DNA from 2 places in the Kitasatospora sp. NPDC001540 genome. Region 2 is predicted to be linked to the other one. Evidence: predicted binding sites of a transcription regulator. Region 2 holds the regulator's gene; the other holds the start of a gene.
The links. The regulator HrcA, encoded in region 2, represses chaperone genes, less so after heat shock. The targets are predictions, from matches to a motif close to TTNGCACTCNGNNNNNCNGAGTGCNAA.
Positions count from the first base shown of each region.

Region 1: the regulator HrcA is predicted to act here: its motif matches at 5,929-5,955, upstream of groES (co-chaperone GroES).

Region 1 covers NZ_JBIAVO010000027.1:80,552-94,802, reverse strand. Annotated here, with positions in the region: gene shbA (RNA polymerase sigma factor ShbA) at 62-805, opposite strand; gene ACFY00_RS27390 (response regulator transcription factor) at 1,001-1,612, opposite strand; gene ACFY00_RS27385 (WhiB family transcriptional regulator) at 2,146-2,472, shown strand; gene ACFY00_RS27380 (LysR family transcriptional regulator) at 2,567-3,568, opposite strand; gene groL (chaperonin GroEL) at 3,729-5,363, opposite strand; gene groES (co-chaperone GroES) at 5,481-5,786, opposite strand; gene ACFY00_RS27365 (hypothetical protein) at 6,057-6,371, shown strand; gene ACFY00_RS27360 (methyltransferase domain-containing protein) at 6,394-7,572, shown strand; gene ACFY00_RS27355 (polysaccharide deacetylase family protein) at 7,548-8,432, opposite strand; gene ACFY00_RS27350 (hypothetical protein) at 8,503-8,748, opposite strand; gene tsaD (tRNA (adenosine(37)-N6)-threonylcarbamoyltransferase complex transferase subunit TsaD) at 8,760-9,848, opposite strand; gene rimI (ribosomal protein S18-alanine N-acetyltransferase) at 9,841-10,329, opposite strand; gene tsaB (tRNA (adenosine(37)-N6)-threonylcarbamoyltransferase complex dimerization subunit type 1 TsaB) at 10,396-11,043, opposite strand; gene ACFY00_RS27330 (L,D-transpeptidase) at 11,229-11,798, shown strand; gene ACFY00_RS27325 (hypothetical protein) at 11,831-12,070, opposite strand; gene tsaE (tRNA (adenosine(37)-N6)-threonylcarbamoyltransferase complex ATPase subunit type 1 TsaE) at 12,173-12,685, opposite strand; gene ACFY00_RS27315 (alpha/beta fold hydrolase) at 12,747-13,901, opposite strand; gene alr (alanine racemase) at 13,905-14,251, opposite strand, start outside.
Region 2 covers NZ_JBIAVO010000056.1:8,428-22,678, forward strand. Annotated here, with positions in the region: gene ACFY00_RS36180 (DUF2785 domain-containing protein) at 1-658, opposite strand, end outside; gene ACFY00_RS36185 (hypothetical protein) at 744-1,568, shown strand; gene ACFY00_RS36190 (hypothetical protein) at 1,605-2,192, opposite strand; gene htpX (zinc metalloprotease HtpX) at 2,223-3,143, opposite strand; gene hrcA (heat-inducible transcriptional repressor HrcA) at 3,454-4,527, shown strand; gene dnaJ (molecular chaperone DnaJ) at 4,614-5,753, shown strand; gene ACFY00_RS36210 (16S rRNA (uracil(1498)-N(3))-methyltransferase) at 5,855-6,598, shown strand; gene ACFY00_RS36215 (PDZ domain-containing protein) at 6,845-10,042, shown strand; gene ACFY00_RS36220 (hypothetical protein) at 10,189-10,476, shown strand; gene ACFY00_RS36225 (hypothetical protein) at 10,550-12,115, shown strand; gene ACFY00_RS36230 (hypothetical protein) at 12,129-12,539, shown strand; gene ACFY00_RS36235 (hypothetical protein) at 12,584-12,991, shown strand; gene ACFY00_RS36240 (HIT domain-containing protein) at 13,044-13,397, shown strand; gene ACFY00_RS36245 (ribonuclease Z) at 13,401-14,251, shown strand, end outside.

The DNA of each region.
Region 1 (14,251 bases), on a different contig from region 2:
GCGCGCGGCCCGCCCGTCGTCCACGCGCGTCCAGCAGCGCGGACGGTGAGCGGGCCGGGGCTCAGCCGCTCTCCTCCGCCAGCGCCCGCAGCCGCGACAGCGCCCGGTGCTGGGCGACCCGCACCGCGCCGGGCGACATCCCGAGCACCTCGCCGGTCTCCTCCGCCGACAGCCCGTCCGCCACCCGCAGCAGCACCAGCTCGCGCTGACGGGCCGGCAGGTACGACAGCAGCTCCTTGATCCACTCGGCGTCGCTGGAGAGCAGCGCCCGCTCCTCGGGGCCGAGCGAGTCGTCCGGCGTCTCCGGCAGGTCGTCCGGCGGGATCACGGTCGAGCCGGGCCCGCGCATCGCGGCCCGCTGCAGGTCGGCGATCTTGTGCGCGGCGATCCCGTAGACGAAGGCCTCGAACGGACGCCCGGTGTCCCGGTAGCGGGGCAGCGCGCAGAGCACCGCGACGCAGACCTCCTGGGCCACGTCGTCCACGTGGTGCCGGGCCCCGCCGGGTAGCCGCACCAGGCGGCCGCGGCAGTAGCGCAGCGCCAGCGGGAGCACGTAGCCGAGCAGCGCCTCGATCGCCGGGCCGTCCCCGCGGACCGCCGCCGCGACCAGTTCGGCCACCTCCGGCGACGTCCCCGCGCCGAGGACGGGCGGGCGGGGCGCCGCTCCCGACGGGTCGTCGAATCCGGCCGCCCGGTCGTCGGAGCCGCTCACCGCACCCTCCGGTGCCGACGACGGATCGGCAGCCGCACCCCCGGGGGCGGGCTGCACCGGGTCGGGCCCGGCGGCCTCCTCGTCGTCACGCATCGGTCCATGGTGCCTGGTCGGGCCGGAAAACGCGGCACCGCGTCCGGACTTGTGCATCGGAACGTTATCCGTCGCCGCGTGCACCGTGCCGCCTCCCCTGCCTGTCCGCTGGTCCCCGAGGTGCTCCACTACTCCATGGTGCAGCCTCGGGACCACAACGTCACACGTCCGAGCGAGCGCAGTTCGCGCGTCCGCTCAGCGGACCAGGCCCCAACGGAAGCCCAGCGCCACCGCGTGCGCGCGGTCCGAGGCGCCCAGCTTCTTGAACAGCCGCCTGGCGTGCGTCTTCACGGTGTCCTCGGACAGGAACAGCTCGCGGCCGATCTCGGCGTTGGAACGGCCGTGGCTCATCCCCTCCAGCACCTGGATCTCACGGGCCGTCAGGGTCGGCGCGGCGCCCATGTCCGGGCTGCGGAGCCGACGCGGCGCCAGGCGCCAGGTCGGGTCGGCCAGCGCCTGGGTGACGGTGGCCCGCAGCTCGGCGCGCGAGGCGTCCTTGTGCAGGTAGCCGCGGGCCCCGGCGGCGACCGCGAGGGCCACCCCGTCCAGGTCCTCGGCGACGGTGAGCATGATGATCCGGGCGCCCGGGTCGGCCGACAGCAGTCGGCGGACCGTTTCGACCCCGCCGAGGCCGGGCATCCGGACGTCCATCAGAACGAGATCGGAACGGTCGGCCACCCAGCGGCGGAGGACCTCCTCACCGTTCGTCGCAGTGGTCACCCGGTCCACTCCGGGCACGGTCGCCACCGCACGGCGAAGCGCCTCCCGGGCGAGCGGGGAATCGTCGCAGACGAGTACGGATGTCATGACCGTCCTCCGCAGCTGATCCGCGTCACGTTGAGCCTCCTGGCTGGTACGAACCTCTCCGACACGGCCCCGGTACGGACCCGTTCCGATCGCCTCGCTGCGCGACCGTCCCCGATGTCCCGTGCCCTCTGACCGCCTCCGTACATCCAACGACCGTCACTCGAATGAGTTACGGCTTCACCTCCATCTCCACCACTGTACGTGGCCAACCCATCACGCAGGAGCCACCTCGCGGTGCACGCGCCGCTCTTTTGTGCAGCTCGCACGCGGTGTCCGCGTCCTGCGCGCCCTCCGGGGGCGGTCCGCGCCCGGTCGGACACCCGATCGGTGCAGCATTCGGGTTCAAACCTATTGCCCCTTTTGTCCGTTTTTATAGCTTCTGTCAGGTCATTGACTGATTCGCTGGACTGTGGGTGACTTGTCCGTGTAGTGGGCGTAAGTCATATTTCCAGGTGTCCGTACCGGCCCCGTGCAGCCTCGCCGCAACGACCGCGACCGAGGAGCCCGGCCCCGAGCCATGAAGGGAACGTGCCATGGCAGATTTCTCCCGCCTCCCCGGCCCCAACGCAGATCTCTGGGACTGGCAGCTCTCCGCAGCCTGCCGCGGCGTGGACAGTTCGCTGTTCTTCCACCCCGAGGGCGAGCGCGGCGCGGCCCGGACCTCCCGCGAGACGAGCGCCAAGGAGGTCTGCATGCGCTGCCCGGTGCGCGCCCAGTGCGCGGCCCACGCCCTGGCCGTCCGCGAGCCCTACGGGGTGTGGGGCGGCATGACCGAGGACGAGCGCGAGGAGCTGCTCGGCCGCTCGCGCAACCGGCTGGCCGAGGTGCCGCTGGCCATGCCGCAGACCATCCGCCGCTGAACCCCGCCCGCCCCCGCCCCGCCGCGGCCGTCCCCGCCGCAGCGGAACGCACCGCGCGGACGCGTCGCCCGCCCGTCCCCGGCGGCCGCCGCGCTCAGCGGGCGGCGGCCGCCGCCGCGAGCTGCTCCAGCATCAGCGCCACCGCCGGAACCCCCACCAGGTCCGGCAGGGTCAGCGCCACCACCTCGCGCCGGGCCGGCTCCCCCGACGCCACCCGCACCGGCACCGCCGCCGCACCCGGGTGCCGCACCGACTCCAGCGCCAGCCCCGGCAGCACCGCCACCCCCAGGCCCGCGCCCACCAGGCCCACCACCGCCGGGTAGTCGTCCGTCGCGAACTCGATCGACGGCGCGAAGCCCGCGTCCGCGCACAGCTCCACCAGGTGGCCCCGGCACTGCGGGCAGCCCGCGATCCACTGCTCCCCCGCCAGCTCGGACAGGTCCACCGGCGCGTCCTCGCCGCGGTCCGCGAGCGGGTGCCCGGCCGGGACCAGGCCCACCAGCGGGTCGTCCAGCAGCGGGCGCACCACCAGCTCCGACCAGTCGTTCGCGGCCGCCGTCGCCGCCGCCTCCAGCGCCGCCTCGGCCCGCGCCTCGCGCAGCGTCGCGTGCGGGGACGGCAGGCTCAGCCCGCCCTGCGAGTCCGGGTACCGGAACGCCAGCGCCACCTCGCACTCCCCGCCGCGCAGCATCGCCAGCGCCTGGGTCGGCTCCGCCTCCACCAGCGAGACCCGCACCCCCGGGTGCGCCGCCCGCACCTGCGCCACCGACCGCGGCACCAGCGTCGAGCTCGCCGTCGGGAACGAGACCAGCCGCACCCGGCCGGCCCGCAGCCCGGCGATCGCCGCGACCTCCTCCTCGGCGGCCGACAGCCCGGCGAGGATCCCGTCCGCGTGCCGCAGCAGCACCCGCCCGGCCTCGCTCAGCTGCATCTCCCGCCCGGCCCGCACCACCAGCGGGGTGCCCACCGCCTTCTCCAGCGCCTTCATCTGCTGGCTCACCGCGGGCTGCGTGCACCCCAGCTCCCGCGCCGCGGCGGAGAACGACCCGGTCCGGGCGACGGCGTGCAGGACACGGAGGTGGCGGGCTTCGATCACGCCGTCAACTGTACGGAACCCGCTGCGCGCCCCGCGCACGCGAAGGGGCGCGGGGAACCGGCGGTCCGAGCCCGGCACCACGGGGGTGCCCGGTCGGTCGCGCGGTTCCTCGCGCCCCTGGTTTCGCCTCTCGCCGCCTCAACGGCTAGCGGCTAGCGCCTCAGTGGCTGTGGCCGTGGCCGCCGTGCGAGTGGCCGTGGCCCGCGGCCTCCTCCTCTTCCTTCTTCTCCACCACGAGGGTCTCGGTGGTGAGCAGCAGGGAGGCGATGGAGGCGGCGTTCTCCAGGGCGGAGCGGGTGACCTTGACCGGGTCGATGACGCCGGCCTTGACCAGGTCGCCGTACTCGCCGGTGGCGGCGTTGTAGCCCTGGCCCGCGTCCAGCTCGGCGACCTTGGAGGTGATGACGTAGCCCTCCAGGCCGGCGTTCTGGGCGATCCAGCGCAGCGGCTCGGCGAGCGCCTTGCGGACCACGGCGACACCGGTGGCCTCGTCGCCGGACAGGCCGAGGCCGTCCGCCAGGACCTTCGCGGCGTGGACGAGCGAGGCGCCACCACCGGCGACGATGCCCTCCTCGACCGCGGCGCGGGTCGCGGAGATGGCGTCCTCCAGGCGGTGCTTGCGCTCCTTGAGCTCGACCTCGGTGGCCGCGCCGACCTTGATCACGCAGACGCCGCCGGCCAGCTTGGCGAGGCGCTCCTGGAGCTTCTCGCGGTCCCAGTCGGAGTCGGTGTTGGCGATCTCGGCCTTGATCTGGGCGACCCGGCCGGCGACCTCGGCGGAGTCACCGGCGCCGTCGACGACGATGGTCTCGTCCTTGGTGACGGTGATCCGGCGGGCGGTGCCGAGCACGTCCAGGCCGACCTGGTCGAGCTTGAGGCCGACCTCCTCGGAGACGACCTGGCCGCCGGTGAGGGTGGCGATGTCGCCGAGGATGGCCTTGCGGCGGTCGCCGAAGCCGGGGGCCTTGACCGCGACCGCGTTGAAGGTGCCGCGGATCTTGTTGACCACCAGGGTGGAGAGGGCCTCGCCGTCGACGTCCTCGGCGATGATCAGCAGCGGGCGGGAGCCGCCGGCCTGCAGGACCTTCTCCAGCAGCGGCAGGAGCTCCTGGATGGAGGAGATCTTGCCCTGGTTGATCAGGACGTACGGGTCCTCCAGGATCGCTTCCTGGCGCTCCGCGTCGGTGACGAAGTACGGCGACAGGTAGCCCTTGTCGAACTGCATGCCCTCGGTGAACTCGAGCTCGACGCCGAAGGTGTTGGACTCCTCGACGGTGATCACACCGTCCTTGCCGACCTTGTCGATCGCCTCGGCGATCAGCTCGCCGACCTGGGTGTCCTGGGCGGAGAGGGAGGCGACGGCGGCGATGTCGTCCTTGCCGTCGATCTCGCGGGCCACCGAGAGCAGGTGCTCGGAGACGGCGGCGACGGCCTTGTCGATGCCCTTCTTCAGGGCGGCCGGGCCGGCGCCCGCGGCCACGTTGCGCAGACCCTCGTTCACCAGGGCCTGGGCGAGCACGGTGGCGGTGGTGGTGCCGTCGCCCGCGACGTCGTTGGTCTTGGTGGCGACCTCCTTGACCAGCTGCGCGCCGAGGTTCTCGTACGGGTCGTCGAGCTCGACCTCGCGGGCGATGGTCACACCGTCGTTGGTGATGGTCGGGGCGCCGAACTTCTTGTCGATGACGACGTTGCGGCCCTTGGGGCCGATGGTCACCTTGACCGTGTCGGCCAGCTTGTTGACACCGCGCTCCAGCGAGCGGCGGGCGTCCTCGTCGAACTGCAGGGTCTTCGCCATGGTCCCGTTTCCTCAGGGGTTCAGTCTGCGTACGTGGAGCAACAACCGCGCCCCGGGCCCCTGTCGGTGCGACACGGATCCGGGGCGGGGCTGGGACGTCTTTACTGCGCGGACGTCTTACTTCTCGATGATCGCGAGGACGTCGCGGGCCGAGAGGACGAGGTACTCCTCGCCCTGGTACTTCACCTCGGTGCCGCCGTACTTCGAGTACAGGACGATGTCACCGACGGCGACGTCGAGCGGCAGACGCTGGCCGTCCTCGAAGCGGCCCGGGCCGACGGCCAGGACGACGCCCTCCTGGGGCTTCTCCTTGGCGGTGTCCGGGATCACCAGGCCGGAGGCGGTGGTGGTCTCGGCGTCGAGCGGCTGGACCACGATGCGGTCCTCGAGCGGCTTGATGGCAACCTTGCTGCTGGTGGTCACGTCCGAGCTCCCCTTCGGAGATTACGGGGTTGTCTAACAGGTAGGTGGCGAATGTTCGCGGCCGCCGTCGCGGGGGTCGGACGCGCTTCATCGCGTTAGCACTCTCCATGGGGGGAGTGCCAGGTATGACCTTAGGACGCCGTTAGCACTCAGTCAACCAGAGTGCCAACGACGTCGCGGTCGAGTTTCCGTTCGACCCGGGTGCCGACCCGGCTCCTTCCGAGTACGGCTACTCAGGCGGCGGTCCGGATCCCCCGCCAGGCTCGGCCCATGACGACGACACGACCTCCGGTGGGACGGGACGCGTTCCACGCGGTGTGGCTGACGGCCCTGTCGGTGCCGCTGCTGTGCGCGGTGCCCTACGCGCTCATGCTGGTGGTGTTCGCGGTGAGCGCGGCGTCGGAGCGCGGGGGCGGGGCCGGGGCGCTGGTGGCGCTGGGCGTCGCGGTGGCGGTGGTGGGGGTGGCGGTGCCGGCGGTGGCGGTGGTGGTGACCGCCCGGCGGGGCTACCGGATCGCGCCGCTGTCGGTGGGGCTGGCCGCCCCCGCGCTGGTCGCGGCGGTGTTCGCGGTGCTGGCGCACTGATCCGAGCCGGGACAATGGTGCGGTGGAGATCGAGTCGTTCCGGGCGCTGCTGACCGAGCAGGGGCAGGCGCTGCTGGCCGAGTTGCAGGGGTTCACGGCGGAGCGGGAGCTGGCGCTGGCGACCGCGCTGCGGCGGGAGCACCCGGCGGAGCTGGTGCGGGCGGCGTTCGAGCAGGCCCGGCTGCGGCAGCGGGCGGAGGCGAAGTTCGGGGCGGACGCCGCGTCGATGTACTTCACCCAGCCCGGGGTGGAGCAGGCGACCCGCCGTTCGGTGGCCGAGTGGCGGGCGGGTCGGTTCGCGGCGCTGGGGGTGCGGCGGCTGGCCGACCTGTGCTGCGGGATCGGCGGGGACGCGGTCGCGCTGGCCCGGGCCGGGATCGCGGTGCTGGCGGTGGACCGGGACGAGCTGACCTGCGAGGTGGCGCGGGCGAACGCGGCGGCGCTGGGCGTGGCGGAGCTGGTGGAGGTGCGCCGGGCGGACGTCGCGGACGTGGACACCGCGGGCTTCGACGCGGTGTTCACCGATCCGGCGCGGCGCACCTCGCGCGGCCGGGTGTTCGACCCCGAGGCGTACTCGCCGCCGCTGTCCTGGGCGGTGCGGGCGGCCCGCAGCGCCCCGTTCGGGGCGTTGAAGGTGGCGCCGGGGATCCCGCACGAGCTGGTCCCGGAGGGCGCCGAGGCGGAGTGGGTGTCGGACCGGGGCGAGGTGAAGGAGGCGGTGCTGTGGTTCGGCACGGCCGCCGCCGAGCCGTACCGGGCGACGCTGCTGCCGGGCCCGCACTCGCTGTCCGGCGGCGCGCTGCCCGACCCGCCGGTGGGCCCGGTGGGCCGCTACCTGTACGAGCCGGACGGCGCGGTGATCCGGGGCCGGATGGTGGCCGAGGTGGTGGCGGCGGTGAACGGGCGGCTGATCGACCCGATGATCGCGTACGTCACCTCGGACGAGCTGCGGCCGACCCCGTACGCGCAGGCGTACGAGCTGACCGAAGTGCTGCCGTTCCAGGTCAAGCGGTTGAAGGCACTGGTGAAGGAGCGCCGGATCGGCACCGTGGTGGTCAAAAAGCGCGGGGCGTCGGTGGTGCCGGAGGAGCTGCGGCGGCAGCTGAAGCCGGCCGGGCCGAACGCGGTGACGGTGATCGTGGCCCGCACCGCGGCCGGCCCGGTGATGATGCTGGGTCAGCCGGTGGGCCCGGCCACGTAGTCGTCGAGGCGGGCGACGGCAAAGCCCTGCTCCTGGATCCGGTTGAGCAGTTCGGCGAACATCTGGGTCATGGTCTCGCCCTTGAGCTCGGACGGGCCGCGGAAGTGGGCGAGGATGATGTCGCCGTTGCGGAGCTTCTTGTCGGCGGCCTGGTACTGCATGTCGTGGATCTGCATGGACTCGCGCCACAGCACGACGGCGCGCGGCCCGCACTCCTGGACGGCGGTGTTCAGGGTCGGGGTGTTGGCGCCGTCGCCGTAGGGCGGGCGGAACAGGTACGGGGCGGTGCCGTACTGCTCGGTGAGGGCCGCCTGGTCGTCGCAGACCTGCGACTTCTGCTGGGCGGCCGGGAGCTTGCTCATCACCGGGTGGCTGACGGTGTGGTTCTGGATGCTGTTGCCGAGCGCCTGCAGCGGCTTGAAGTAGGCGTAGTCGTTCTTGACGATGTCCTTGGTCAGGAACATCGTGATCGGCACCTTCAGCTCGGTGAGCATCTCGACGAACTTCGGGTCCTTCTCGGCCCCGTCGTCGATGGTGACGAACACGACCTTGTCGCCGGTGGGGACGTCGCTGAACACCGGTACGGGGCCGGACCTGGTGAGCTTGACCGGCCGGTCGGCGGGCGGCGCGGGCGCCTTGGGCAGCGGCTTGACGCCCCACTTCGCCCAGGTGGCCTCGCTGACCGCCTGCTGCGCGGGCGCCGAGGGGGCGCCGGAGGCGGAGGCGGCCGGGGAGGCGGCGGCGACCGGCTTGGCCGGGACGGGCCGGGAGTCGGCGGGCCCCGATCCGCTGCTGCACCCGCTGGCCGCCAGCAGCACCGCGAGGGCACCCGCCCCGTACCCGATCCGTACCCGCTGCATCACCGATGTCCCCCGCTCGTCCTCGACACGCGTGTCGATAATAGGACTAACGGGGGTGGTCTCTCGGTTGCTACCCCGCGTCCGTGCGGGTGAAGGTCCAGCGGTGCACCGGACGGGCCAGCAGCCCGGCGGGGGGCTCCGGCACCGGCACCGGCTCGCCCTCCCACAGCGCGATCAGCAGCACCCGGTCGCCCGGCGCGGTGAACAGCTCCACCCGCTCCAGACCGGCCGCCGCGCGCACCGCGGGCAGCGCGAACTCCCGGGCCCAGGCGTGCAGTTCACCGCCCCGGCCGTCCACCGCCCGGGCCTCCCACATCGCCGCCAGGGTCACTTCAGCGCCTCGTGCGCGTGCGCGTGGACGTGCCCGTGCCCGTCGCCCGGCACGTGGGTCTCGGTGACCGGCAGCGAGGAGTCCGCCGACAGGTCGAAGGAGGAGGGCGTGCGGTCCCGCCACACCATCTCGGCGCCGAGCGCCGCCACCATCGCGCCGTTGTCGGTGCACAGGCCCGGCCGCGGCACCCGCAGCACGATGCCCGCCCTGTCGCAGCGCTGCTGCGCCATCTCGCGCAGCCGCGAGTTCGCCGCCACGCCGCCGCCGATCATCAGGTGGTCGACGCCGTTGTCCTTGCACGCCCGCACCGCCTTGCGGGTCAGCACGTCGGTGACCGCCTCCTGGAAGGACGCCGCGACGTCCGCCACCGGCACCGGCTCCCCCGCCCGCCGCTTGGCCTCCACCCAGCGCGCCACGGCCGTCTTCAGGCCGGAGAACGAGAAGTCGTACGCCGGGTCCCCGGCGTTGTTCAGCCCGCGCGGGAAGGCGATCGCCGAGCCGTCGCCCTCCTTGGCCATCCGGTCCACCACCGGCCCGCCCGGGAAGCCCAGCCCGAGGACGCGCGCCACCTTGTCGAACGCCTCGCCCGCCGCGTCGTCGATGGTCGCGCCCAGCGGCCGCACGTCGGAGGTGATGTCACCGCTGAGCAGCAGCGAGGAGTGCCCGCCCGACACCAGCAGCGCCATCGTCGGCTCCGGCAGCCGGCCGTGCTCCAGCTGGTCCACGCAGATGTGCGAGGCCAGGTGGTTCACCCCGTACAGCGGCTTGTCCAGTGCCCACGCGTACGCCTTGGCCGCGCTCACGCCCACCAGCAGCGCGCCCGCCAGGCCCGGGCCCGCGGTGACGGCGATGCCGTCCAGGTCGCTCGCCTTCACCCCGGCGGTTTCCAGCGCCCGCCGGATGGTGGGGACCATCGCCTCCAGGTGCGCCCGGCTGGCGATCTCCGGCACCACGCCGCCGTACCGGGCGTGGTCGTTGACGCTGGAGGCGACCGCGTCGGCCAGCAGCGTGGTGCCGCGGACGATGCCGACGCCGGTCTCGTCGCAGGAGGTCTCGATGCCGAGGACGAGGGGTTCGTCAGCCATTGTGATGATCCTTCAGATCGCTTGCGTCACTTGCGTCACTTGCCAGGTGGTCCAGACGCATCACCAGTGCGTCCACGTTGGCGGGCTGGTAGTAGCCCCGCCGGATCCCGACCGGCTCGAACCCGAACCGCTCGTACAGCCGCTGCGCGCGCGGGTTGTCCACCCGCACCTCCAGCAGCGTCTCCGTGCAGCCGCGCCGGACCGACTCCCCCGTCAGCTCCGCCAGCAGCAGCGCCCCGAGCCCCGCCCCCTGGTGCTCCGGGGCCACCGCGATCGTCTGCACGTCGCCGTCCGTCCCGACCGCCATCAGCCCGGCGTACCCGACGACCGCGCCGCTCCCGTCCACGGCCACCACGTAGTGCCGGCTGCCGCCCGGGTGCGCCTCCGCCAGCTCCGACCAGTACATCCCGCGCGACCACGCGTCCTCGGGGAACAGCTGGTGCTCCAGCGCCATGACCGGCTCGATGTCCCACCACCGCATCGGGCGCAACGCGTACCTAGCCACGCCGACCGGCCGTTCCGGCCGGGGCGCGGCGCGCACCTGCGGTCATGCCGGGAGCACCGCCTTGTAGCCCGCGGGCACCTGCGCGTCCGGCCGCCGCAGGTACAGCGGCACGTTCGGCAGCAGGGCGCGGCCCGCGGCCAGCTCGCGGACGGCGAAGTCGGCCAGGGCGCCCGCCGAGACGTGCTCGGGGCCGCTGGCCGCGGGCAGCGCGTACAGCAGGGCGCCCGCGCCGACCGTCCGCTCGCCGGGGTCGATCTCCGCCGGGCGGTCCACCGCGGGGCCGCTCAGCCGGGCGCCGTCCGCGCCGTACGAGGCCCAGTAGACCTCCTTGCGGCGGGCGTCCGTCGCCACCGTGAACGCCCCGTCCAGGCCCTCGGTGCGGGCCTGGTGGGCGATCGCGTCGAGGGTGCAGACGCCGTGCACAGGCAGGCCGAGCGTGTCGCCGAGGGCGGCGGCGGTGACCAGGCCGACCCGCAGGCCGGTGTACGGGCCGGGGCCGACGCCGACCGCGAGGTCGGTCAGCTCGCGCTTGTCCACGCCCGCGTCGCGCAGGACGGCGGCGACGGTGGGCAGCAGCAGTTCGCCGTGCCGCCGGGCGTCGACCTCGTAGGACTCGGCGAGCACCCGTTCGCCGTCGTGGACGGCGGCGGTGACGGCGGGGGTGGCGGTGTCGAAGGCGAGGAGGAGCACGGGTTCAAGGTTAGAGGGTCCGGCGCGGCGGCCCGCACCGCGCCCGTCCCCGCCCGCGGCCCGGCGGCCCGGCGGCCACGGCCGGGAACACACGATCGCCAAGAGGCCGGAACGGCGGACCGCACCTGGCACGATGGGCTTCGCTGAGGTCGATGCGGTGCGGCGCGGAACGTGGAGGAGCAGACGTGGCGAAGCTGGGTCCTGGTGCGGTGGTCGGCGGGCTCACCCTGGGCGCCCTGGCGGTGATCGGGCTGCTGGCCTTCCAGGCGAACGGCGCGGCATCGCGCGCGGTCGCGGCCGCGCCGTCCGCGTCGAGCGCCGCTCCCTCGGCCTCCGCCCCGGAGAGCGGCCGGCCGACCGCGCCACCGCTGCCCGCCGAGTCCGGCTCGGGTCTGCGGGTGGTGTACTCGCTGCAGCAGCAGCAGGTGTGGCTGGTCGACCCGAAGAAGCCGACCCCGGTGGTGGCCTCGTTCAAGGTGGTGCCGGGCAACACCCTCCCGCCGGTGGGCACCTACAGCGTCGCCAGCCGGACCGCGGCGGGCACCGGCACCGACGGGCGGCAGATCGAGCACGTGGTGCGGTTCGCCCAGCAGTCGGGCACGGTCTTCGGCTTCAGCGCGCTGGTGGACGAGAAGGCCCCGGCCCCGTCGCTGGACCCGAAGACGAAGACCGGCGGCATCCGGGCCACCCGGGCGGACGGCCAGCTGATCTGGGACTTCGCGCCGGCCGGCACCCGGGTGGTCGTGGTCGCCTGACCCCGCACGCCCGCACGCCCCGCACGGGAGCGCTACGCGGCAGCGGCGGCGTCGCGCTCCGGCGGGGTGGAGACGGCCTCGGCGGCCCGGCAGGACGCCAGCAGGGCGCGCATCGGCACGGGCGTCGCGGCGACGCGCTCCGGCCCGGCCCCGGCGGCTCCAGTGGTTCCGGTGGTTCCGGCGGCTCCGGTGGTTCCGGCGGCTCCGGTGGTTCCGGCGGCCGGAGTCCGCTCCGGGCGGTCCTCGGTGTTCGTGGGGGGTGTGCTCGGCATCGGGCGCCTCCCTAGTTAGGCATACCTAACCTGCTGTCGCCATCCCATCACGCCCGCCCGGTGCGCCGCAACCGTTTCCCGACAGGGTGTCGGAAACCCGGGTCAGTTCTCACCCAATCCGGTGAGGTCCGCACCGTCCCAGCGAGCGCCCAGCCCGGTGAGGACGACCCGCCGCCCGTCCGACTCCTCGTCCAGCGCCCCCACCGCCTCGCCGCCGAGGGTCCGCTCGATCCGGACCTCCAGCCGGTCCTCGGAGAGCTCCTCGACCTTGCCCTCGCCCCACTCGACGACCACCACCGACTCGGGCAGCGACACGTCCAGGTCGAGGTCCTCCATCTCCTCCAGCCCGCCGCCCAGCCGGTACGCGTCCACGTGCACCAGGGCGGGGCCGCCGGTCAGCGAGGGGTGCACCCGGGCGATCACGAAGGTCGGCGAGGTGACCGCGCCGCGCACGCCCAGGCCCTCGCCCAGGCCGCGGGTCAGCGTGGTCTTGCCCGCGCCCAGCTCCCCCGAGAGCAGCACCAGGTCGCCGGGGCGCAGCAGGGCGGCCAGGCGCCGGCCGAGGCCGGTCATCCGCTCCGCGGTTTCGACGGTCAGAGTGGTCTGCGAACCCATGGCGTCCTTCTTCGATCGTTGCGGCCACCCCTAAGGTGCCACACCGCGCGAAGGGCTCGGTTCAGTCCTCGGTCGGCTGCTGCGCCAGCTTCCGCACCGCGTCCGGCAGCGGGCCCGTCCCGGCGCGCTCGGCGGCGCGCTCCAGCAGCGCGGCGAGCTCGCGGTCGACGGTGCCGGGGGTCTCCAGCATCACCAGGTGTCCGGCGCCCTCGACCAGCGCCAGCCGGGAGCCGGGCAGTTCGGCGGCGATCGCTTCGGAGTACTCGGGCGGGGTCAGCAGGTCCTTCGTCCCGGCCAGGACGAGGGCGGGCAGGCCGGACAGCGCGGCCAGTGCGGCGCGCTTGTCGTGCGCGGAGAACGCCGGGTAGAACTCGGCGACCACGTCGATGGGGGTGGCGTCCAGCAGTTGGTCGGCGAACCGGGCGACCGACGGGTCGACGTCCCTGCTGCCGAAGGAGAACCGCCGGTAGAACACCGCGGCCAGGTCGGAGCCCCAGCGGCGGGTGGCCTCGACCAGTTCGACCTGGCGGCCCAGCGCCTTTATCACCCCGGGCGCGACCCGCTTGACCACCTTGGCGCCGACCGCGGGCAGGCCCAGCGGCACCGCGTCCCAGTCGCCCGCCAGGGTGCCGAGCAGCGCGACGCCGACCACCCGACCGCCGGGGCCGAACAGCTCGGGGTGCCGGTCCGCGAGCGCCATCACCGTCATCCCGCCCATCGAGTGCCCGACCAGCACGACCGGCCCCTCGGGGACGACCGCGTCCAGCACCGCCGCCAGGTCGGCGCCGAGCTGGTCGATCGAGGCGGGCTCGCCGTCCAGGTGGGTGCGGGAGCGCTCGGAGCGGCCGTGGCTGCGCTGGTCCCAGAACACGGTGCGCAGGACGCCGCGCAGCGCGGCCCGCTGGAAGTGCCAGCTGTCCTGGTTGAGGCAGTAGCCGTGGCAGAACACCACGGTGGGGCCGGGCGCCCCGTCCGCCTCGTCGACCTCCACGTACAGCCCGGTGCCGTCCGCGGCGGGCACCGTCACGGCGGTGCCGCGCAGCGTTCCGAAGCCCGCGGCCGCGTCCAGTTCCTCTCGGGCCCGCCTGCGCATCGCTCTCCCGACCGTCAGCCGTTCGATCGCCACCCCGGCGGCCGCCCCGGCCGCCAGCACGCCCAGCGAGATGCCGATCAGCCCGGCTCGGGACACCCCGCCGGAGGAGGACTCCTCAGCCATCCGTCACCCCCGCAGTCCGCCGACGTAGCGTCGCGGGACCCGGCCCCCGATCCGGGTGATGACCTCGTACGCGATGGTGCCGCAGGCCCGCGCCCAGTCCTCGGCGGTGGGCTCGCCCCGCTCCCCGGCGCCGAACAGCAGCACCTCCTCGCCGACCTCCGGCGCGTCCCCGCCGAGGTCGACGACGAACTGGTCCATCGCGACCCGCCCGGCCACCCGGTACCAGGTCGAGCCGATCTGCACCGGGCCGGTGTTGCTGGCGTGCCGCGGCACGCCGTCCGCGTAGCCGAGCGGGACCAGGCCGAGCGTGGTCGGGCCGGAGGTCGTGTAGTGGTGCCCGTACGAGACGC
Region 2 (14,251 bases):
GCAGCGCCAGCAGGTGCACCACCCGCAGGGTGCGCAGGGTGTTGGAGACCTCGGCGGGCACCGGCCCCGGTTCCCCCGCGGCGAACGCCTCCTCCACCGCGTCCAGCCAGCCGACCGCCTGGCGCTCCGTCAGCTCCGGCCGGGTCAGGGTCAGGGCGAGCGCGTGGCCGAGGCGGTCGTCCTCCATCGCGTCGAAGACGTGGTCGGTCGGGGCCAGCAACCGGGCCGAGCCCAGCACCGTCAGCGGCTCGGGGTCGACCTCCGGCCGCTGCCCGAACGCGGCCAGCAGGTCGGCGCCGTGCGCGACGGCGTGCAGCCAGCCCAGCTCGGGGTGGTGGCCGCGCAGGTCGGTCTCGGCCGGGTACCAGCGGGCGAACGCCTCCAGCCACCCGGGGCGCGGCGTGCCGCCCCGCACCACGGCGGCCAGCACCAGCGGGGCGAACGTCCGGGCCTGGACCTCCGGGTCCGCGAAGCGGTCCGCCATCGCGTCGCCGAGGGCCAGCCGGCGCTCCTCGGACAGCCCGGGCACCCAGCCGACCAGCCGCGGGTAGGCCCGTTCGTCGCGCTCCACCGGATCGGGCGAGCGCAGCGCCGCGCTGACGGCGGACAGCTCGGCCTCGGAGGGGTCGCGGTCGGGGAGGGCGCTCCAGTCGATCACGATCGACCACCCTAGGTCCCCGCCCGGTCGGCGGCGTGGGATATTTTCCGGCAGTCGCGGCGGGCGGCGGGCGGAGGGGGAACGGGTGTACGGACGGCGATGGTGGTGGGCGGCGGCGGCCGTCGCGGTGGTGCTGGGCGCGGCCGTCGGCTGCTCGGAGGGCGGCGACGGGAGCGGTGCCGCCCGGAAGGCCGGTGACGCGGCAGCCACCGACGCGGCCACCGGTGGGACGGCCAGTGGCGGGACGGCCAGTGGCGGGACGGGCGGTGGCGGGGTCGGCGGGCGGGCGCCGCAGGTGCTGCGGGACGGGCTGCTGACCAAGCTGCGGCTGCCGGTCGGCTTCACGCTGAACACCAACGAGGTGGAGTCGACGACCACCCGGGCGCCCGGCGGCCCGACCCGTCCGAGCCCGGAACCGCTGGCGTCGATGCCCTGCGACGACATCGGGGTCAGCGCCTTCGTGACCAGGCACGCCCCGCCGCTGGAGGACGTCGCGGTGGGGCTGCAGCGCTCCCCGGCCGAGGACGACGTGGAGGACCTGGGCTGGTTCGGCCAGGAGTCGCTGGACCGCTACCCGCCCGGCCGGGCCGCCCGGGTGATCGCCGAACTGAGGGCCGCCGCCCTGCGCTGCGCCGGGCCCGTCGCCAGGGGCGACGGGAGCGACAGGACGGAGCGGACCGTCACCGCCGAACCGCTCGACGTCGGCCCGCTCGGCGGGGGCCTGCTGCTGCGCACGGCCGACCGCTCCGACCACCTCGGCCTCACCTGGGTCGACCGGACCGTGGTGCTGCCCGTCGGCGACGACGTGCTGCTGATCATCCAGGAGGTGGTCAGCGAGCAGGAGTCCCCGGACCTGCTGCGGGCCGCCGGCGCGGCCGTGGCCGCCTACCGGAGCGCCCTCGCCGGGTGAGGGCCCGGGCGGGTGGGGCCCGGGTGAGTCGCGGGCTCAGTCCTCGATGCCCGGCGCGCCCCAGACCGGGAACCAGCGCGACAGGTCCGGCTCGATCCGCAGGTCGTCGCGGAGCAGGTCGGAGACCTCGATCTCCAGCGGGTTGTTCCGCTTCTCCTGCCCGGCGACCTTGCACATCGGGTAGAAGGTGCCGCGCTTGTACAGGTACACCAGCGCCAGCGAGCGGCCCTCGGCGTCCCGGAAGCCGACCAGCGAGCAGAGCAGCTGCGGCCCGAAGCCGTTCGCCTCCAGCTCGCTGTTGACCGCGTGCAGGTCGTTGACCAGGTCGGGCAGTTCCTCGGGGGTGTGCCGGGCCAGCAGCCAGGAGTACCCGTACGCGTCCCGGGAGGCCTCGACCGGGACGCCGCCGCGCCCGGTGTCCGCGTCCAGCAGCGCCCGCACCTGCCGCTGCACCTCGGTGAAGGCGGCGCCCTCGACCGCGGCGAAGCACACCGAGCCGAGGCCGGTCGGGGTGAACCCCTTGGCGGCCTGCAGGGTCAGCGCCGCCGACGGGACGCCGAACAGCTGGTCGAGGTCGGGCTTCACCGGCTTGCTCCGGCCGAACAGGGCGTCCAGGAATCCCACGTGCAGCGCTCCTCGTGTCTGGGGGCGGGCTCAGCGCCCGAGTTCTTCGGAGACCTTCCGCAGCTGCGCCAGCCGCTGCTCCAGCGACGGGTGGGTGGCCAGCAGCCGCGCGGCCGTCTCCTTGGCGCTCAGCGCCGGGGCGAAGTAGAAGGCGTTGTACGGCTGGGCCTGCCGCAGGTCCTTGGTCGGGATGGCGGCGATCTGCCCGGTCACCTTGGTCAGCGCCGAGGCCAGCGCGGCGGGCCGCCCGGTCAGCTGGGCGGCGGCCCGGTCGGCGGCCAGCTCGCGGTAGCGGGACAGCAGCCTGGTCAGCAGGAAGCTGATCGCGTACACCACCATCGAGGCCAGCGGGATCAGCACCATCGCGATCGCCGCGTTCTGGTCGTTGCTGTTGCGGTTGCCGCCGCCCATCATCCCGCCGTACAGGGCGATCCTGGTCATCGCGCCGGCCAGCACGCCGAGGAACCCGGCCACCGTCATCACCGCGACGTCCCGGTGCGCGACGTGCGACAGCTCGTGCGCCAGCACGCCCTCCAGCTCCTCCGGCTCCAGGCGGCGCAGCAGGCCGGTGGTCACGCAGACCACCGCGTTCTGCGGGTTGCGGCCGGTGGCGAAGGCGTTGGGCATGTCGTTGTCGGCGACCGCGACCCGCGGCTTGGGCATGTCGGCCAGCGCGCACAGCCGGTCCACCGCGCCGTGCAGTTGCGGGTACTGCTCGGGGGTGACCCGGTGGGCGCCCATCGCCCGCTCGGTGATCTTGTCGGAGAACCAGAACTGGGCGACGAACAGGCCGCCCGAGATCAGCACCACCAGCGGCCAGGCGCCGCGCAGCAGCACGATCAGCAGGCCGGTGAAGCCCACGTAGAGCAGCCCGATCAGGAACATGGTGGTGACCATCCGGCCGGTCAGGCCGCGGTCGGGGGTGAACCGGGAGTGCTGGGAAGCGGACATCGCTGCTCCTCCTCTGCCTCGTGCGGGCCGGGCCCGGCCGCTCGCCCGGACGCCCCGCTCGCCTTCGATGCTGCCACCGGGCGGCCCGCCGGGCACCATCCGAAACGGGGGGAATTCGGTGGGAATCGGCGGGAAGGGGACGCGCCCCGGGCGCGTCGCGGCCGCACCGGACGAGGATCACGCGGGCGGGCCGTTCCTGCCGTCAGGCCCGGGCCGTACACTGGCAGGTACGGTTCTGGCACTCTGCCCAGTTGAGTGCCAGGCCCGGACCGGACACCGGAACCACGGACGACGACGGAGGTGCCTGCCCATGCCGGACGACAGCAAGCCCGACGGCCGACTCATCGACACGCGCCCGTCCGTCCGGCCACTGGACGAGCGGCGGCTCGCGGTGCTCCGGGCGATCGTCCAGGACTACGTGGGCACCGAGGAGCCGGTCGGCTCCAAGGCCCTGGTGGAGCGCCACAACCTGGGCGTCTCCCCGGCGACCGTCCGCAACGACATGGCCGCGCTGGAGGAGGAGGGGTACATCCACCAGCCGCACACCAGCGCGGGCCGGATCCCCACCGACAAGGGCTACCGGCTGTTCGTCGACCGGCTCGCCGAGGTCAAGCCGATGACCGCTCCCGAGCGCCGGGCGATCCGGCACTTCCTGGAGGGCGCGGTCGACCTGGACGACGTGGTCGCCCGGACGGTGCGGCTGCTGGCCCAGCTGACCCGGCAGGTCGCGGTCGTCCAGTACCCCTCGCTGACCCGCTCCACCGTGCGGCACATCGAACTGGTGTCGCTCACCCCGACCAAGCTGATGCTGGTGCTGATCACCAACACCGGCCGGGTCGAGCAGCGGATGGTCGACTGCCCGGCCCCGGTCGGCGAGGCCCTGCTCGGCGACCTGCGGGCCAGGCTCAACGGCATGGCGGGCGGCTGTCGGCTGCCCGAGGTGCCGACCGTCCTGGAGGACCTGCCGGCCGGCTTCGAGCCCGCCGACCGGCCCGCCGTCAGCACCGTGCTGGCGGTCCTGTTCGAGGCGCTGGCCGAACAGAACGAGGAGCGGATCATGCTGGCGGGCACCGCCAACCTGACCCGCTTCGGCCACGACTTCCCGCTCACCATCCGGCCGGTCCTGGAGGCGCTGGAGGAGCAGGTGGTGCTGTTGCGCCTGCTGGGTGAGACGGCGGACTCCGCGATGACGGTCCGGATCGGCCACGAGATCGCCTACGAGGGGCTCAATTCCACGTCGGTCGTCTCGGTCGGTTACGGTTCGGGCGACCAGAGCGTGGCAAAGCTGGGAGTGATCGGTCCGACCCGGATGGATTACCCGGGCACAATGGGGGCGGTGCGAGCGGTGGCACGGTACGTCGGCCAGATCCTGGCGGAGTCGTAACGGAACGGCGCAGGCGCAGCGGAACGGCGCAACAACCAGCGTGCCGTCGCAGGCACTTCTAGAGGCGGAACAAACCGGAGCATTTGGTGGCCACGGACTACTACGCGGTACTCGGCGTCCGACGCGACGCGGGGCAGGACGAGATCAAGAAGGCGTTCCGGCGCCTCGCCCGTGAACTGCACCCGGACGTCAACCCGGACCCGAAGACGCAGGAGCGGTTCAAGGAGATCAACGCCGCCTACGAGGTGCTCTCCGACCCGCAGAAGCGCCAGGTCTACGACCTCGGCGGGGACCCGCTCTCGCCCAACGGCGGCGGCGCGGGCGGGTTCGGCGCCGGGGCGGCCGGGTTCGGCTTCTCCGACATCATGGACGCCTTCTTCGGCGCCGCGACCGGCCAGCGCGGCCCGCGCTCGCGCACCCGCCGCGGCCAGGACGCCATGATCCGGCTGGAGATCACCCTGGAGGAGGCCGCGTTCGGCACCACCAAGGAGCTCCAGGTCGACACCGCCGTCACCTGCACCACCTGCAACGGCGAGGGCGCCGCCCCCGGCACCTCCGCCCAGACCTGCGACATGTGCCGCGGCAAGGGCGAGGTCTCCCAGGTCACCCGGTCCTTCCTGGGCCAGGTCATGACCTCCCGCCCCTGCCCGCAGTGCCAGGGCTTCGGCACCGTCGTCCCCACTCCCTGCCCCGAGTGCGCGGGCGACGGCCGGGTCCGCGCCCGGCGCACCCTCACCGTCAAGATCCCGGCCGGCGTCGACAACGGCACCCGGATCCAGCTGGCCGGCGAGGGCGAGGTCGGCCCCGGCGGCGGCCCCGCCGGCGACCTGTACGTCGAGATCGCCGAGACCAGCCATCCGACCTTCCAGCGGCGCGGCGACGACCTGCACTGCACCGTCACCATCCCGATGACCGCGGCGTCGCTCGGCACCCAGGTGCCGCTGCAGACCCTCGACGGCCTGGAGGAGGTCGACATCCGGCCCGGCACCCAGTCCGGCCAGTCGATCCCCCTGCACGGCCGCGGCATCACCCACCTGCGCGGCGGCGGCCGGGGCGACCTGATAGTGCACGTCGAGGTGCAGACGCCCACCAAGCTCGACCCCGAGCAGGAGGAGCTGCTGCGGCGGCTCGCCATGCTCCGCGGCGAGGAGCGTCCCTCCGGGCAGTTCGCGCCCGGCCAGCAGGGCCTGTTCTCCCGGCTGAAGGACGCCTTCAACGGTCGGTGAGACCTCTGTTGTTTCCCGGGGCCGGGAACGGTGGAGGGGCCGCGTGCCCCCGCCGTTCCCGGCCGTTTTCGATGGGCCCTGCCGAGAGGACCGCTGCACCGATGACCGCACCCGTGTTCGTCGTCGACGACCTGACGGGCGCCGCCCCCGGCGCGACCGTCCGGCTCGACGGGCCCGAGGGCCGCCACGCCGTCGCCGTCAAACGCCTCGAACCCGGCGAGGCCCTCACCCTCGCCGACGGCCGGGGCCGCGGCGCCGACGGCACCGTCGCCGCCCTGCACGGCAAGGACGCCCTCGACGTCCTGGTCACCGCCGTCCGCGACGAACCCGAACCCGCACCCCGGATCACCGTCGTCCAGGCCCTCCCCAAGGGCGACCGCGGCGAACTCGCCGTCGAGACCATGACCGAGGCCGGGATCGACGCGATCGTCCCCTGGGCCGCCTCCCGCTGCATCACCCAGTGGAAGGGCGACCGCGGGGCCAAGGCGCTCGCCAAGTGGCGGGCCACCGCCCGCGAAGCGGGCAAGCAGTCGCGGCGTCTGCGGTTCCCGGAGGTCCGGGAGCTCGCCACCACCCGGCAACTGCTGCCGCTGCTCGCGGGGGCGAGCTTCGCGGCCGTCCTCCACGAGGAAGGGTCGCTGCCGCTGGCCACCGCGCAACTGCCCGCCGGGGGCGAGATCGTCCTGGTCGTCGGGCCCGAGGGCGGGGTCTCCCCGGACGAGATCGCCGCCTTCGCCGAAGCCGGCGCCACCCCCCACCGCCTCGGCCCCTCCGTCCTGCGCACCTCCACGGCGGGGGTCGCGGCGGGCGCCCTCCTGCTCGGGCGCACGGGGCGCTGGGGATAAGCAGGGGGCAGCCAGGGGCGCGGGGAACTGCGCGCTGCGGGAGTGGCACGTCAGCGAGGTCGCGGGATAGTGCAAGTTGCCCTCCTGCGTCGCGATCTGGCTGGGGGTGCTCGGTTGGCCGCGCAGTTCCTCGCGCCCCTGCTTTCGCAGCGGTTGGCCGCGCAGTTCCTCGCGGCCCCGGTTTCGCCCTTCGGCTTTCGCGGCTTCTTCTGACGGATCGTGGGCTTCCCGTCCTAGGCTGGCGGGATGACCGAATCTACGCGCGGCTACCTGCGCCACCCCCACCTGCACGGCGACGTCGTGGCGTTCGTCGCCGAGGACGACGTCTGGTTGGCGCCCGTGGAGGGCGGGCGGGCCTGGCGGGTGACGGCGGACCGGGCGCCGGTGGGGGCGGTGCGGTTCTCGCCGGACGGGCGGTCGTTGGCGTGGGCGTCGGGCCGGGACGGGGCGCCGGAGGTGCACGTCGGGTCGGTGGAGGGCGGGGCGGCGCGGCGGTTGACGTACTGGGGGAGCCCGTACACCGCGCTGGTGGGGTGGAGCGCGGACGGGCGGCCGCTGGCGATCACCGCGGCGGGGCAGGAGACGATCCGGCGGACCTGGGCGTTCGCGGTGCCGCTGGACGGCGGGGAGCCGTCGCGGCTGCCGTACGGGCCGGTCGGGGCGCTGGCGTTCGAGCCGGTGCCGGAGGGTGCCGCCGGCGGGCGGGTGCTGCTGGGGACGCACAACCGGGAGGCCGCGCACTGGAAGCGGTACCGGGGCGGCCGGGCCGGGAAGCTGTGGATCGGCGCGGCGGAGTTCGAGCGGCTGCACGCCGATCTGGACGGGCAGTTGGAGTGCCCGATGTGGGTCGGGGACCGGGTCGCGTTCCTGTCCGACCACGAGGGCGTCGGGCGGCTGTACTCCAGCCTCCCGGACGGTTCGGACCTGCGGGCGCACGGGTCGGCGGAGGGTGGGTTCTACGCCCGGCAGGCGTCCACCGACGGCCGCCGGGTGATCTGGCAGAGCGCGGGCGAGCTGTGGCTGCTGGACGACCTGGACGGGGCCGGGCCGCGCCGCCTGGAGGTGCGTCCGGCCGGGCCCCGCACCGGGCGCCGTCCGCACCCGACCCCCGCCGCCGGGCAGGTGGAGACCGCCGCCCCGGACCGCACCGGCCGGGCCGCGGCCGTGGTGGTGCGCGGTACGGTGCACTGGGTGACCCACCGGGAGGGCCCGGCCCGGGTGCTGGACGAGACGCCGGGGGTGCGGGGCCGCCTGGCGCGGGTGGTGCCCGGTGAGCAGGGCGCGCAGGGCGCGGTGTGGGTGACCGACGCGGAGGGCGAGGACGCGCTGGAGTTCGCCCCGGCGGTGCTGGGCGCGGAGCGGCGGCGGCTGGCGGCCGGGCAGCTCGGCCGGGTGCGCGGCCTGGCGGTCTCGCCGGACGGCAGGCAGCTCGCGGTGGCCTCGCACGACGGCCGGGTGCTGCTGGTGGCGCTCAGCGACGGCGCGGTCAACGAGCTGGCGCACAGCGGGGACGGCGAGGTCAGCGGGTTGGTGTTCAGCCCGGACTCGGCGTGGCTGGCCTGGTCGCAGCCGGTGCTGGGCCCGTGGTCGCTGCGGCAGGTGATGCTGGCCGACCTGACCTCGCGCACCGTCAGCGAGGCCACCCCGCAGCGCTTCCACGACTACTCGCCCGCCTTCACCGCGGACGGCAAGCACCTGGCGTTCCTCTCGGTGCGCACCTTCGACCCGGTGTACGACCAGCACGCCTTCGACCTGTCCTTCCCCGGCGGCACCCGCCCGTACCTGCTGACGCTGGCCGCCGACACCCCGTCGCCGTTCGGCCCGCAGCGCGGCGGGCGGCCGGTGGGCGGCGAGGAGGAGGACGCCAAGGACGGCGAGAAGGACGGCGCGGCGCCGAGCACCCGGGTCGACCTGGAGGGCCTCGCCGACCGGATCGTGCCGTTCCCGGTGGAGGCCGGGCGGTTCGGGGCGCTGCGCGCGGCGAAGGACGGGGTGCTGTGGACCAGGTTCCCGTTCGGCGGTGAACTCGGCGACAGCGCCGCCTCGTTGGACGAGGAGCCGGCCCGCACCGCGCTGGAGCGGTTCGACCTGGGGAAGCGTCGGGCGGAGGAACTGCTCACCGGCGTCGACGCGTTCGCGGTCAGCGGCGACGGCGCCCGGGTGGCGGTGCTGGAGGGCGGCTCGCTGCGGATCGTGCCCGCCGACCAGAAGGCCGGGGAGGACGACGAGGTCGACGTCGGTCTGGACCGGGTCCGGGTCACCGTCGACCCGGCCGCCGAGTGGCGGCAGATGTTCGACGAGAACGGCCGCCTGATGCGCGACAACTTCTGGCGCGCCGACCTGAACGGCGTCGACTGGGCGGGCGTGCTGGAGCGCTACCGGCCGCTGGTGGAGCACCTCGGCAGCCACTCCGACCTGGTCGACCTGCTGTGGGAGACGGTCGGCGAGCTCGGCACCTCGCACGCGTACGTGCTGCCGCCCGGCCGCGGCACCGAGCCGGCCCGGCTGCAGGGCCTGCTGGGGGCGGACCTGGTGCGCGACGGCGAGGTGTGGCGGGTGGCCCGGGTGCTGCCCGGCGAGTCCTCCGACCCGCGGGCCCGCTCGCCGCTGGCCGCGCCCGGCGTGGCGGTCCGGCCCGGCGACGCGGTCCTGGCGGTCAACGGGCGGCCGGTCGACCCGGTGGCCGGTCCGGCCCCGCTGCTGGCGGGCACCGCCGACCAGCCGGTCGAGCTCACCGTCAGCGGCAAGGACGGCGAGCGCCACCCCGTCGTGGTGCCGCTCGACGACGAGGAGGCGCTGCGCTACCACGACTGGGTCGCCGGGCGGCGGGCCGCCGTCCGCGAGCTGTCCGGCGGGCGGCTCGGCTACCTGCACGTGCCCGACATGCAGAGCGCGGGCTGGGCGCAGCTCCACCGCGACCTGCGGTTCGAGATGTCCCTGGAGGGGATCGTCCTCGACCTGCGGGAGAACCGCGGCGGCCACACCTCGCAGCTGATCGTCGAGAAGCTGGCCCGCCGGATCGTCGGCTGGAACCACGGCCGCGACCTCGCCCACCCCGACCCGTACCCCGGCGACGCCCCGCGCGGCCCGGTGGTCGCGCTGGCCAACGAGTTCTCCGGCTCGGACGGCGACATCGTCAACGCGGCGATCCAGGCGCTCGGCATCGGCCCGGTGGTGGGCACCCGCACCTGGGGCGGCGTCATCGGCATCGACAGCCGGTACGCGCTGGTGGACGGGACGCTGGTCACCCAGCCCAAGTACTCCTTCTGGCTGGAGGGTTACGGCTGGCAGCTGGAGAACCGCGGCGTCACCCCCGACGTGGAGGTCCCGATCGCCCCGCACGACTGGGCGGCCGGGCGCGACCCGCAGCTGGAGACCGCCGTCCGCCTCGCCCTGGACGCGCTGGACCGCACCCCCGCCAAGACCCCGCCCCCGCTGGACTGAGCCCGCCCGGGAAGGTGCGTCGGCGAACGACCGTTCGCCCGCACGGCGCCCGGTTTCCCGAGGCGTCCTTCCGGCGCCGGGCGGTTACCGCTAGGGTGCACGCAGTGACGACCGCGGGGGGAGCGTTGGGAACACCGGATTTCAGCGTGGACCACGAGGTGCTGGAGGAGTGCGGCCGGAAGCTCGACCGGGCCGGGGACGACCTGGCGGCGGCGGGCGGCGGGCTGGAGTGCCTGGGCGAGTTCACGGCCGCCCGGGTCGGCGACTACGGCGTGGCCGACGCGGCGGCCGCCTTCTTCGCCGCCTGGCGGGACGAGCGGCTGCTCGACGTCGAGGCCCTGCACGAGCTCGCCGACAAGGTGCGGCGCAGCGCCGCCAACTACCGCGACACCGACCACGCGGTGGCCGGGGCGCTGACCCGGCAGCGGTGGTGAACCACCCGCACCGGCCGGGGAGCGGGCACCACGGGAAGCAACTCGCCACCGCTGAGGGGGAGTCGGCACGACGATGAGGACGCACCGGGAACGGGTCGAATCGCTCGGCCGCACCATCGCCGCCGCGCACGGGATGTGGGGCGCGGGCGACCTGAAGGACGCCGTGGACGCGGCCGTCCGGCTCCCCGGGCCCGCAGGCAGCCCCGACGCGCTCGACACCCTCGGCCGGGCCTGCGTCGACGCCGCCGCCCGGATCTCCGAGGTCTGGCTGACGGTGGTCGGCATCGGCTCCGCCGAACTCCCGGAGGCGTGGACCGGACGGGTCGGCGAGAGCGCGGCCGAGGTGGTCAAGGCCGCGGCGGACGACCTGGACCGGATGGGCCGCGCCCACCAGCAGGCCGGGCGGCGGCTGCTCGAACTGTGCGACGCGCTCGACCACGCCCGGGCCCGGCACGCCGCCGCCCGCGACCCGCTGCTCCACGCCTCCCACCTGCTCGCCGACCTCACCACCTGGGAGGGCCTGCCCGACCCGACCTCCTGGGACGACGACCGGATGCACGAGGCCAAGGCCGCCGCCGAGGAGGGCATCGCCGCGATGCTCGACGCCGCGCAGCAGGCCGAGGAGGCCGGGCACCGCGCCGCCGCCGAACTCAACCGGCTCGCCGCCGGGGCCGAGGCGGCCCGGCTGCGGGCCCGGGGCCTGAGCGCCGCCGACCGCCTGACGCTCACCGCCACCACCGCCCTCGGCGACCTCAACCGCATCCTCGGCCCGCAGGACGCCGCCCGCGCGGGCCAGGCCCTCGACCGCCTCGCCCCCGCCGACCGGCAGCGGATGGACCGGCTGCTCGCCGACTCCCGCTCGCCCCAGGAGCGCGCCTACCTGCTGAAGGCGCTGGCCGCGGGCCACGGCGTCGACGAGGTCGCCGCCTTCGACCGGCAGATCCACGACCACGGCGCCGACCCGCACTGGCTGGGCGACCGGCTCAGCCCCGTCCGGCTCGACTCGGCCGCCCCCACGGCCGGCACCGCCCACCTCCGGCCGGTCGGCGAGCCCGGCGCCCGCTGGCAGCAGGCCGACGCCGCCCCGACCTGCGTGGCCGCCTCCACCGTCACGATGCGGGCGATGGCCGACCCGGTCTACGCCCTGCAGCTCACCACCGGCGGCCACCCCGGCGACCCGGGGTACGACAACAAGGACGCCTTCACCCAGCGGCTGACCGCCGAGCAGAACCGGGTCTACCGGGGCAGCCGGGAGTGGTACCAGGACCTGCCGCTGGTCGGGCGGGACGGCCTGAGCGACGGCCAGTCCCGGGACGTGATGAACCAGGAGGTCGGCGCGGTCACCGGCACCGAGTACCGCAACGTCGACCTGGGCGGCCAGGACGCCCGGCGCGACGTGCTGATCGACGTCGAGAAGGCGGTGGACGGGGGGCGGCCCGTCCCGGTGACCATCCGCGGCGGCGACCAGGGCCACCAACTGATGATCATCGGGCACAGCGGCGACAAGCTCCAGGTCTACAACCCGTGGGGCTACACCGTCTGGATCACCGAGGACGACTTCGTCGACAACCGGATGGGCAACGCCCTCGACCAGCCCTCCCCGATGAACACCGCCACCAGCGTCCGCCTACCGAAGTGAGCCGAGCCCACCGATGAACAGCCCCGCGCCCCCGCCCGGCCGGACCGACGCCGAACTCGCCGCCCTGGACGTGCCCGCGCTGCTGCGCTTCGGCCTGCCCGCGGACGGGCCGCACCGCCGGGCGCTGTTCGCCGACGGGGCGGTGGCCGCCGCGCTGCGGGCCGAACGGTGCGAGGTGCCCCCGTACGCCGTCTCCTACCTGTCCGAGGTGGTCCGGGCCGCCGGGCTCCGGGCCGCCGCCGGGCTGCCGGAGCCGCTGGTCGGCCCCGGCGCGGCGGAACTGGCCGGGGAGTGGCTGGACGGGGCCGCCGCGGTGCTGGACGCCGACGACCCGGCCGCCGGGGCGCTGGTGGCCGACTGGCTGGAGGCGGTCGCCGCGCTCCTCGAACTGCGCCGCACCGGCCGCCCGGGGCGCCGCGGGTGAGTGCGCTGCGGTGGGTGCGGTCCGCACGGCTGCGGGTGCCGCGGGTGACCAGGGGACGGGCCGCCTGGGCGGCGGTGCTGCTGGTGCTGGTGGCGCCGGTCTGGGGGGAGGAGCGGCGGACCAACCACGGCCGGGTCTTCCCCTCGGACGCCCGGGAGATCTCGGTCCGCCGCGGCCAGGTGTTCTCGCTGCACTGGAAGCTGGCCGTGCAGCCGGGCACCGAGCACCGACCGGTGGCCCCCGCGCCCGACCCGGCGGTGGTGGCCTTCACCGGCACCGACCGGGTCCGCGGCAACCCGCACTACCTGGGCAACGGCGGCGAGCTGTACCTGGTGTTCCGGGCGGTGGGCCGCGGCACCACCGAGCTGACGGTCGACAACTGCCGGGAGTCCTGCGGGCGGTTCGACGAGGAGTACCGCGAACACCGGACCTACCGGATCGTGGTGCGCTGACCGCTGTAAGGTCGTGGCACCAGTGACGGACGCTCGGGAAGGAGCGCGGGAGATGGCCGGCGAGCCGCAGGCGGACTGCGTGTTCTGCAAGATCGTGTCGGGGGACGTCCCGGCGACCGTGGTACGGAAGAGCGAGCGGACGCTGACCTTCCGGGACATCAACCCGCAGGCGCCCGTGCACCTGCTGGTGATCCCCCGGGTGCACCACCCCAACGCGGCCGAACTGGCCGCCGCCGAACCGGAGATCGCGGCCGAGCTGCTCGTCGAGGCGGGCGCCGCGGCGGCGGGCGAGGGCCTGGAGGCGTACCGGCTGATCTTCAACACCGGTGCGGAGGCCGGGCAGACCGTGTTCCACGCGCACGTGCACGTGCTGGGCGGCAAGCCGCTCGCCGAAGGACTGGTCTGAGCGTTGTCGCAGCGTGAACTCGTCGTCCTCGGCACCGCCAGCCAGGTGCCGACCAGGCACCGCAACCACAACGGGTACCTGCTGCGCTGGGACGGCGAGGGGCTGCTGTTCGACCCGGGGGAGGGCACCCAGCGGCAGATGCTGCACGCGGGGGTGAGCGCCACCGGGATCAGCCGGATCGCGGTGACGCACTTCCACGGCGACCACTGCCTGGGCCTGCCCGGCATCGTCCAGCGGATCAACCTGGACCGGGTGCCGCACCCGGTGGACGCCTACTACCCGGCGTCCGGGCAGGAGTTCTTCGACCGGCTGCGGCACGCCAGCGCCTACCACGCCACCGCCGAGATCAGGGAGCGCCCGATCGCGGAGCCGGGCCCGCTCGACGCCCCCGGCGCCCCGTTCGCGCTGGCCGCGGTGCGACTCTCCCACCCGGTGGAGTCGTTCGGCTACCGGCTGACCGAACCCGACGGCCTGCGGCTGCGCCCCGACCGGCTGCGCGAACTCGGCCTGCACGGGCCCGCCGTGGGCGTGCTGCAGCGCGAGGGCCGGGTCGAGGTGGACGGGCGGACGGTCACCGCCGAGCAGGTCGGGGAGGTCCGGCCCGGGCAGCGCTTCGCCTTCGTGATGGACACCCGGCTCTGCGACGGGGTGGACGAACTCGCCGAGGGCGCCGACCTGCTGGTGATCGAGGCGACCTTCCTCGACCGGGACGCCGCGCTCGCCGAGGAGCACGGCCACCTGACCGCCGCCCAGGCCGCGCGGGTCGCCGCCCGGGCCGGGGTGCGGACCCTGGTGCTCACGCACTTCTCCCAGCGCTACCCCGACCTCGCCGAACACCTCGCGGAGGCCCGCCG